2 regions of the Pseudomonas sp. ABC1 genome follow, and region 2 is predicted to be linked to the other one. Evidence: predicted binding sites of a transcription regulator. Region 2 holds the regulator's gene; the other holds the start of a gene.
The links. The regulator LexA, encoded in region 2, represses DNA repair genes until DNA is damaged. The targets are predictions, from matches to a motif close to CTGTNTNNNNANACAG.
Positions count from the first base shown of each region.

Region 1 (4,948 bases), 890 kb from region 2:
GATAGCCCAGCCCGAGCAATGCGACCACCAGCCCGTACCAGGCACGTCGCGCCGGCCACTCCCCAAGCAATACGCCGGCACCGACGAAGGTGGCCAGGGGCAGGCAGGTACTGACCAGGGTAATGTTGATCGCGGGCGTGGTCTGCGCGGCGGTATAGAGCAAGGAGTTGAAACTGGCGATGCCCACAGCGGCCAGTACCAGCAGCCGCCAGCCCGCCGCCAGCAATGCCTGGCGATGCTGCCAGATCGAGCGCGCCACGAATGGTAGCAACAGGACGGATGCCAGGCTCCAGCGCCAGAAGGACAGGCTCAGGGGAGGAATGTCATCGTGGTAGGCGCGCCCAACCAGGGCATTGCCACTCCAGAGCAGAATGGCCAGTACCAGCCCGGCGAACGCCAGCCCCTGTCGTGAAAGAACCACACCAACCTCCCATACCATCACCGCCAGGCAAACCACTTCGCAGCGACGGCAAGCACATTAAAAAACGCTCGGCACCCGGATCACGGAACGCGCCACCCGCAGCGGACTCACCCTACAGGCCGAGACCTCAATCCAGCAACGCACACGCCATGACCAGAGCATCTTCACGGCCATCGACAGCCGGGTAGTAATCGCGGCGGCGTCCTATTTCATTGAAACCGAAGCGCTCATACAGGCGATAGGCCGGGTGGTTGCTTGCCCTGAGCTCGAGAAAACACTCATGTGCCCCTCGCTCGTGGGCCCGCGCCATCAGGTGCTCCAGCATACGCAGGCCCAGCCCGCGGCCCTGGTTCTCCGGTTTCACCGTCAGGTTGAGCAGGTGCGCCTCGTCGATGATCACATCGATCACGCCATGCCCCACCTGCTGGCTTCCTTCGAGCATCACCCAGCACTCGTAGCTCTTCAGACTGTCGCGGTAGGTACCGCGCGTCCAGGGATGACTGAAGGCTGCGTACTCGACCCTCAGCACTTCATCAAGGTCCGCCTCGGTCATACGGCGGAATGTCACGCTATCGCTCATGAACCCATTACCCAACGCGGCATACTGCGCTTGATCGTCCGCCATAGCTCGGCCTTGCTGGCCGGCTCTTCCATCAGTGACTCCAGGCCCGGTATCGCCAGCGCCCGTCCGACACCTTCGATATCCAACTCACGCCAGCAGGCTTCGAGGCCGACTTCTCCAGCAAAGCGCAGCGCCGGCAGCCCGATCAGCCACAGGCAATCGCTGCCCATCTGCTCCAGTTCGGCCATGAGCACGCCTTGCACGTAGTCGCACGCCGCTTCGGCACCCTGGTCGAGGCTGCCACGGTGCAGCAAGGGCCAGCGTATCGGCTCGCCATCGCCCACCTGCTGGGGACGGTCGGGCAGTCTGGCAGCCTTGAGGATGTCCTTGAGCAGCACATAGGCAGGATCACGGCTCTGGAAAGGTTCGCCAGTCGGCAGCTCCACCAGCAGCAGGCAACTGCCGGCACGCAGCAATTGCAGGGAAAACCGGGGCGGCGGCACCCTGGGCGCCTCGACCTCGACCGGAGTGGCAACCTCCGCAACCGCTGGAGCGGCCTCGACGGCCGGCGGCATCATCCGTTCCCGCAAGGGACGCGATACCTCACCCGCGACCACCGGTTCAGCGGCAACGACAGGCTCGACGGAGCGCTCGGGGATGACGACAGGCTCAGGCGAGACCTCGACCACCTCCAGCAGCGCTGGCCGGGAGGGTGCGGCAAACGGCAACAGGGTACGCGGCAGCCAGCATGTCACCTGCATGGCATCCAGATAGGCCCTACGGCGGAACTCTGCGTTCAAGCTTCGCACCTGTCCGAGAAATCAAAGACAGGGATTGTCGCGTAGCGGGCGGCAGGTCACAAGCAGCTTCAGGCCTTGGTGCGACGTACCAGTCCGTGTCCGGACAGTACAACCAGGCACGCCTTCTCCTTCACCCGCTTGCGGGAGAGGATCGACGAGTGGGAAAAAGCTTCCAGTAATGGCCTCCCCCACAGCTTGAAGCACGAAAAAAAGAACTGTATAAATACACAGCAATCAACCTTGGGAGCCTCGCCATGCTGGTTCATCTGTCCATCCGCAACTACGCCATCGTCGAGCACCTCGACCTCGAACTGAAGCGCGGCATGAGCGTGATCAGCGGCGAGACCGGTGCCGGCAAGTCGATCATGCTCGACGCCCTCGGCCTGGCATTGGGTGATCGTACCGACAGCAGCGCGGTGCGCACCGGCGCGGACAAGGCCGACATCCTCGCCAGCTTCGACCTCGAAGACATACCCGACGCCCGCACCTGGCTGGCCGAACGCGACATGGAGCACGACGGCCCCTGCATCCTGCGGCGGGTCATCACGGCCGAGGGCCGCTCGCGCTGCTACATCAATAGCACCCCCTGCCCCCAGGGCGACCTCAAGGCGCTGGGCGAGCTGATGATCGACATCCATAGCCAGCACGAACACCAATCCCTGCTGAAACACGACACCCACCGGCGCCTGCTCGACGAGTACAGCGGCAACCAGGAACTGGCCCGTCAGGTCCAGCAGGCTGCCCAGCGCTGGCGCCAGACCCGCCAGGAACTGGAGCGCCTGAGCAACAGTAGCGAGGAACAGCGCGCACGCCACCAACTGCTCAGCTACCAGTTGGAAGAACTGGAAAACCTTTCCCTGGGCGAGAACGAACTGGAACAACTGGAGCAGGAACATCGCAACCTGGCCAACGCCGGGCAACTGCTCGGCACCTGCCAGCAGGTGCTGGACATCTGCAGCGAGAATGATGCCGGCAACGTGCTGTCGCTGCTCAACGCCAGCCTGCAACGCCTCGCCAGCGTACAGGGCAACGCCAGTGCACTGGGCGAAGCCAGCAACCTGCTGGCCAGTGCGCAGATCCAGGTCGAGGAAGCCATGGGCGAACTCAACCGCTTCCTCGATCATTTCGACGACGACCCGCAGCGCCAGCAATTCCTGGAAGAACGCCTGGACAGCATCTACACCCTGGCCCGCAAGCACCGGGTACAGCCCGGAGAACTCTGCGCCCTTCAGCAACAACTGCTGGAGGAGCTGGAGAATCTCAATGCCGATGACGAAACCCTGGTCCGCCTCGAACAGGAACTCACGGGCCTGGCGCACGACTACGACGAGAAAGCCAACGCATTGAGCGCCAGGCGCCAGAGCGCGATAGAGCCCCTGGCCCGAGCGGTGGAAGAAGAGATCCAGCGACTGGGCATGCCTGGCGGGAAGTTCTGTATCCAGCTCAAGCCCACGGCAACCGACGAGCGGCCCCCGCAAGGACTGGAACAGGTCGAGTTCCTGGTCAGCGCCAACCCTGGGCAACCGCCCCGCCCCCTGGCCAAGGTGGCTTCGGGGGGTGAACTGTCGCGCATCAGCCTGGCGATCCAGGTGATCACTGCCCAGACCTCGCGTACGCCGACACTGGTCTTCGATGAAGTGGACGTCGGCATCGGTGGCCCGACCGCGGAAGTCGTCGGCCTGCTGCTACGCCGCCTGGGCGAGCGCGGGCAGGTCCTGACCGTCACCCACCTGCCCCAGGTCGCAGCCCAGGGCCATCACCACCTGTTCGTGCACAAGGCGCGTGGCCAGGATGAAACCCGTACCGCTGTCAGCAGCCTGCTGGACGACAGTCGTATCGAAGAGATCGCCCGCATGCTCGGCGGCGTGGAACTGACGGAGCAATCCCTCGCACATGCCCGGCAGATGGTAGAAGCCGCACAGTTGTAACCACGCAAAGACACCTGGCGGCTATCGCACCAGCATTTCCTGCACACGAAAAAAAGCCACCCGAAGGTGGCTTAAAAGGAAAGAGAGTATTGCTTAGCCGGCTGCAACCGGACGCATATAAGAAATGGGCGCGGTTTCAGGGTCGTCGAAGGTGACCAGCTCCCAGGCATCCTCTTGCTCCATCAGCGAGCGCAGCAGGCGGTTATTCAACGCATGCCCCGACTTATAGCCACGGAACTCGCCGATCAGGCTGGTCCCCAGGAGGTAAAGGTCGCCAATGGCATCGAGTATCTTGTGTTTGACGAATTCGTCCTCGTAACGCAGGCCGTCCTCGTTAAGCACTTGATCGTCATCGACAACGATGGCGTTTTCCACACTGCCGCCGCGAGCCAGGTTATGCGAACGCAGGAATTCCAGGTCGCGGGTGAACCCGAAGGTCCTGGCACGACTGACTTCCTTGACGAAGGAAGTACTGGAGAAATCCACGCTGGCAGTCTGGGTACGACCGCGGAAGACCGGATGATCGAAGTCGATCTCGAAACTGACCTTGAAACCCTCGAACGGCAGGAAGGTAGCGCGCTTGTCGCCATCCACCACCGTCACTTCCCGCTTGATGCGGATGAACTTCTTATGGGCGTCCTGCTCTTGCAGGCCTGCCGATTGAATCAGGAACACGAAGGGGCCGGCGCTGCCGTCCATGATCGGCACTTCGGAGGCGGAAAGCTCGACATAGGCATTGTCGATGCCCAATCCGGCCATGGCCGAAAGCAGATGCTCCACTGTGTCGACCTTGACATCACCGCTGACCAGCGTCGTAGACATGGTCGTTTCCCCGACATTCAGCGCGAGCGCGCGAATCTCCACGGGAGGCACGAGATCGGTGCGGCAGAACACGATACCGCTGTCGATCGGTGCAGGCTTCAGGGTCAGGTAGACCTTTTCCCCCGAGTGCAAGCCGACGCCAGTAGCGCGGATGGTGTTCTTCAGTGTGCGTTGTCTGATCATGGCTTGGTTCGCTGTATCCGCTGCGAATGGCTTTCAGTAAAGGGCTGCGATGATAGCAGAAGCCCTGTTTGCTGAATACCGATCACACCTATCCCCTCGATAAACTGATTCAATCGGCCTGACGACGCAGGAACGCTGGAATGTCCAGGTAATCCAGGTCTTCCTGCGGGTTCAGGCGGGCTGCGGTCGCGGCAGCCTGTGCCTGGTTGCGCATGACGGTCGGACGCTCCAG
Region 1 is NZ_CP058349.1:1,317,928-1,322,875, forward strand. Features, by position in the region: gene HW090_RS05775 (DMT family transporter) at 1-421, opposite strand, end outside; gene rimI (ribosomal protein S18-alanine N-acetyltransferase) at 549-1,001, opposite strand; gene HW090_RS05785 (energy transducer TonB) at 998-1,783, opposite strand; gene recN (DNA repair protein RecN) at 2,038-3,711, shown strand; gene lpxC (UDP-3-O-acyl-N-acetylglucosamine deacetylase) at 3,805-4,716, opposite strand; gene ftsZ (cell division protein FtsZ) at 4,826-4,948, opposite strand, start outside.
Region 1: a site for LexA is predicted at 1,999-2,014, ahead of recN (DNA repair protein RecN). Genes of this name have one in related genera too.

Region 2 (4,948 bases):
TACGCTGCCCGGCATCACCGACCACATGCGCCCCCGCCATCGACAGGTCATCGCTGAAGATCACACCGTCAAAGCCCAGCTCGCCGCGCAGGACATTCTGCAACCAGTGCGACGAGAAACCGGCAGGTCGCTCGTCCACCGCCGGGTAGATCACATGCGCCGGCATCACCGCATCAAGCGTCGTCGCAAGCCGCTGGAACGGTAGCAGGTCATGCTGGCGAATCTCGTCCATGCTGCGCTCGTCGACCGGAATGGCGACATGGGAATCCGCCTCGGCCCAGCCATGCCCCGGAAAGTGCTTGCCCGTAGCCGCCATACCCGCGGCGTGCATGCCTTTGATAAAAGCGCCGGCCAGTTGCGTCGCCGCCAGCGGATCGCCTTCGAAGGCACGCGCCCCGATGACCGCGCTGCGCTGGTGATCCAGGTCCAGGACCGGCGCAAAACTGAAATCGAGACCGACGGACAACACTTCGGTCGCCATCACCCAGCCGCTCAGTTCTGCCAGGGAAAGCGCATCCTCGCAGTCGGCGAAACGGCGCATGGCCGGCAGACGCACGAAGCCCTGGCGCAGACGCTGCACCCGGCCACCTTCCTGATCGACTGCCAGCAGCAGGTCTGGTCGCACCTGGCGAATCGCCCGACTCAGTTCCAGCACCTGGCGCGGGTGCTCGATATTGCGTGCGAACAGAATCAGTCCGCCAACCTGTGGCTGGCGTAACACATGGCGGTCCTCGGCGGTCAGCCAGGTGCCCTCGATATCCAGCATCAAAGAGCCTTGCATAGCGATCCTTAGAAAATGACGGCTTGCTGCGATTGTGGGGGTGCCTGCTCTGCAATCAGAACACGACAATGGGCAGGCACGCGGGGGAACAGCTGCATGATGTCGGCATTGCGCATGCGGATGCAGCCATGGGACAGCGGTACACCCATGGGCTCGGTGTCAGGCGTGCCATGCAGATAGATGTAGCGGCGGAAGGTGTCGACCGCACCCAGGCGATTGACGCCCGGCTCGCAGCCGCTCAGCCAGAGGATCCGCGTCAGGATCCAGTCGCGGCCCGGGAAGGCGGCATGCAGCTCGTCGCTCCACACCTCGCCGGTCCAGCGACGACCACGCAGCACGGCTCCACACGGCAGACCCTCGCCGATCCGGGCACGCACCTGATGCAGGCCCCTCGGCGTACAACCGGAACCATTCGACTCGCCGGCACCGTTGAGGGCCGTCGAGACCGGAAAGCGCGCGCACAGCACGCCCTTGGAAAAACCGTAGAGCATCTGCTCGGTGAGGGAGACATGAAGAAAGTCGAGCATCTGCATCGGGGGAAACACGGCGGGCTCGTTCATCGTTTCTGTGGCATGGCCAGGGCATTGCGACGGACCTTGGGTCCGGCCTCCAGCAGCGCCGGGTCATCCACCCCGCTTTCTGCGCGCATACCCGCCGCGACGAAAGGCACCATCATGCGCATGACCTGCTCGATGGAAACCCGGGCGCCGAAATCATTCTCGGCGATCGCCCGCAGCGCCTTGATACCCGACATGCTGAACGCCACGGTCCCGAGCATGAAATGCACGCGCCAGAACAGCTCTATCGGCGTGATCGTCGGCACGGCGTCGTGTACCCGCATCATGTAGCGGCGGAAAATCTTGCCGTACATATCGTCCAGGTAGCGACGCAGGTGTCCCTGGCTCTGGCTGAACGCCAGGCCGAGCAGGCGCATGAAAATGGACAGGTCATCGCCGCTGCGAGGCTTCACCGACAGCGCCTGCACAACCAGCATCTCCAGCAGGTCTTCGAGCCTGTCCTTCTGGCCGGGCTGCGCCTCGCGTCGATCCAGCTCCTTTTCCAGGCTCATGCAGAATGGCCCGAGAAAACGCGAGAACACCGCCTGGATCAGGGCCTTCTTCGAGCCAAAGTGATAATTCACCGCAGCCAGGTTGACGCCTGCCTTGCTGGTGATCAACCGCAGCGATGTCTCGGCGAACCCTCTCTCCGCGAACAAAAGCTCCGCGGCATCGAGAATGCGCTCAACGGTTTCCGACTGCGCCATGCGCCCTCCAAAGACCAACAACTGTTTGAAACCTACGTTTCGGGCCCGGCCAAGTCAATCATGAAAGCCTGAGGCGCGGATTATAAGCGGATGAAGGCCGGTTTCCGGTAGCCCATCCATCGTCGCGACACAGCGATCTCCAGGTCGTAGACAACAGGCTTATCTCTACAGGCAGCGCCAAAGGCGACTGTACGGTTGCCCAGCACTTTTACCCGAGGGGAATTGCCAAGCGACGATTACTGTATATAATCCCAGTTACTGTACAAAAGGACAGAACGCCCATGATCAAGTTGACGCCCCGCCAGTCGGAAATCCTTGCGTTCATCAAGCGCTGCCTGGAAGAGAACGGCTACCCCCCGACCCGCGCTGAAATAGCCCAGGAGCTGGGGTTCAAATCCCCCAACGCAGCGGAAGAGCACCTCAAGGCCCTGCGCAACAAAGGCGCCATCGAGATGACGCCCGGCGCCTCGCGCGGCATCCGCATTCCCGGCTTCGAGCCAGGCGGCAACGATGCAGAGAGCGGCCTGCCTGTCATCGGTCGCGTCGCAGCCGGTGCACCCATCCTCGCCCAACAGCATGTCGAAGAGTCCTGCCGGATCAATCCCGACTTCTTCCACCCTCGCGCCGACTATCTCCTGCGCGTACGCGGCATGAGCATGAAGGACATCGGTATCTTCGATGGCGACCTGCTGGCCGTCCACACCACACGCGAGGCACGAAACGGCCAGGTGGTGGTGGCGCGCATCGATGACGAAGTCACGGTGAAGCGCTTCAAGCGCGAAGGCAGCAAGGTCTGGCTGATCGCAGAAAACCCTGATTTCGCCCCGATAGAGGTCGACCTGGAACAACAGGAACTGACCATAGAAGGCTTGAGCGTCGGCGTGATTCGCCGCTGATAGGAGGTAGCCATGCAGTTCCCCCTCTACACCACTGCACAGACCAACCAACTGCCGCTGTTCGAAGCCTTCCTGGCGCCCGAACGGTCGTTCGAACCGGCAGCCCCGGTACGCAGCGCAGACGTGCTCAGCGAAATGAGGCTGATCGGTAGCCACGGCCTGCAATTGCTGGCCCCGGTGCTACGCGAGCTCAGCCGGGAGAACGACGAGCGCTGGCTGACGATGATCGCGCCGCCCAACCTCGTGAGCTACAGCTGGCTACGTGATGCAGATCTGAACCGCGAGCGCATCCTGTTGCTGCCTTCACGCAACGATCAGGACCCGCTCGAACTGGTATGCCGTGCCCTGCGCCTGGGGCGCAGCCATACGGTGATCAGTTGGCTGAAACTGGATGCCTTCGACCGCAGGCTGCTGGCCGCTGCCGCGCACCAGGGAAATGCCCAGAGCCTGAATATCCGGCTTTCATAAGGCGTCACGCGGACAGCGTGCGCAGCTCAGGCTGCGACAGCGCTCATGGCGATCGGCTCAGTGCAGAACGTGCGGTTCCTGTTCATGCTCGAACTCGTCGTCGAACACGCGCCCAGCCATCTGCACACCAGCCGTCAACATGACCTTGGCGATCTCGACGTGCTGCCCTTGCAGAAACAGCCGTGCTTCATCCGAGAAGTCCAGTGTCACCAGCACCTCCTCGTCCTCGGCCCGACGCAACACGATGCGCCCGTCTGGCAGTTCGACGATTTCCAGAAAAGAGGTTTGCATGGCCGGCCCTCGGAAAATAAGGCGCGCATTGTAATGCCAAATGGCGAACACGGCCTCATGTAAAGAGCGAAAGTCTGCCCTCACATCGGACAAATACCAGATACCGAAGCTACAGCGCACAAGCCAGGCAATCGTTATAATCGCCGCTTTTGCGAGAAGCCAAGTGGCCAACAAGAGATACAGCTGCGTAGGCCTGTTCAACCCCAAGTCCCCCAGCAACGTCGGCTCCATCATGCGGGCGGCGGGTTGCTATGGCACCAGCTCGGTGTTCTATACGGGAACCCGCTATGACCGGGCCAGGGACTTCATCACCGATACCAAGCGTGTGCACCAGGACATACCGCTGATCAATATCGACGATCTGCGCAAGATCCTGCCCCTGGGCTGCACGCCCGTTGCCGTCGAGCTGGTCCCCGATGCCCGTCCGTTACCGGAGTACACCCACCCCGACCGCGCCCTGTATATCTTCGGCCCGGAAGACGGCTCGCTGGACCGGGAAATCCTCGACTGGTGCGAAGATGTCATCTACATCCCGACCCAAGGCTGCATGAACCTGGCGGCAACCGTGAACGTGGTGCTCTATGACCGCATGGCCAAAGGCAACAACACCCGCTCCGGTCCTCTGTTCAAATAACCCGCACGCACCTGGCCGCCTGGAAAGCGGCCCAGCATCCAGCACACGCATCGACCATTCCCCGCTACAACCAGCCCGGTATCTGGCGCACCTCTTGCTCTGTCTACTCTGCCGCCACCAGGGGGTAACACCGAGTCGATCACCGCAAAGGTGCACTCCAGAGCGGCCGCGCAGGAGCGTACCTATGGATGGGTTGATGCCATGGTCAAGAATCCCAAGTTCCAGCAGGTTACATTGATTCTTTTCGTCACACTGATGGTGTTGATAGTGCCCAATCTCGGGCGCCTTTTCGGCTGAACCCAGGCTGTCCAGATAAACAGCCTGTCACCGATTCGTTGAAACCATTCAGCAAAGCCAGGCTCCATTGAGCGAACCGATGCCCTGCCGGCAGCGGTTCGCCATGCAATCAATCGCTTGGAATCCGTCGATGAAATCACTGCTCGCACCGGTCAGCTCACTACTGGCAAGTGTCGCCCTGCTCCTGCTCGGCCATGGCCTGCTCAATACATTGCTGACGCTGCGCGGTATCGAGGAAGGCTACTCGACCAGCATGATCGGCCTGCTCATGTCCGGGTACTTCGTCGGCTATCTGCTGGGTACCTGGATGGCGCCCT
Region 2 is NZ_CP058349.1:431,331-436,278, forward strand. Features, by position in the region: gene nagZ (beta-N-acetylhexosaminidase) at 1-781, opposite strand, end outside; gene HW090_RS01685 (L,D-transpeptidase) at 790-1,314, opposite strand; gene HW090_RS01690 (TetR/AcrR family transcriptional regulator) at 1,338-2,045, opposite strand; gene lexA (transcriptional repressor LexA) at 2,327-2,941, shown strand; gene sulA (SOS-induced cell division inhibitor SulA) at 2,954-3,409, shown strand; gene HW090_RS01705 (hypothetical protein) at 3,467-3,700, opposite strand; gene HW090_RS01710 (RNA methyltransferase) at 3,864-4,334, shown strand; gene HW090_RS01715 (MFS transporter) at 4,762-4,948, shown strand, end outside.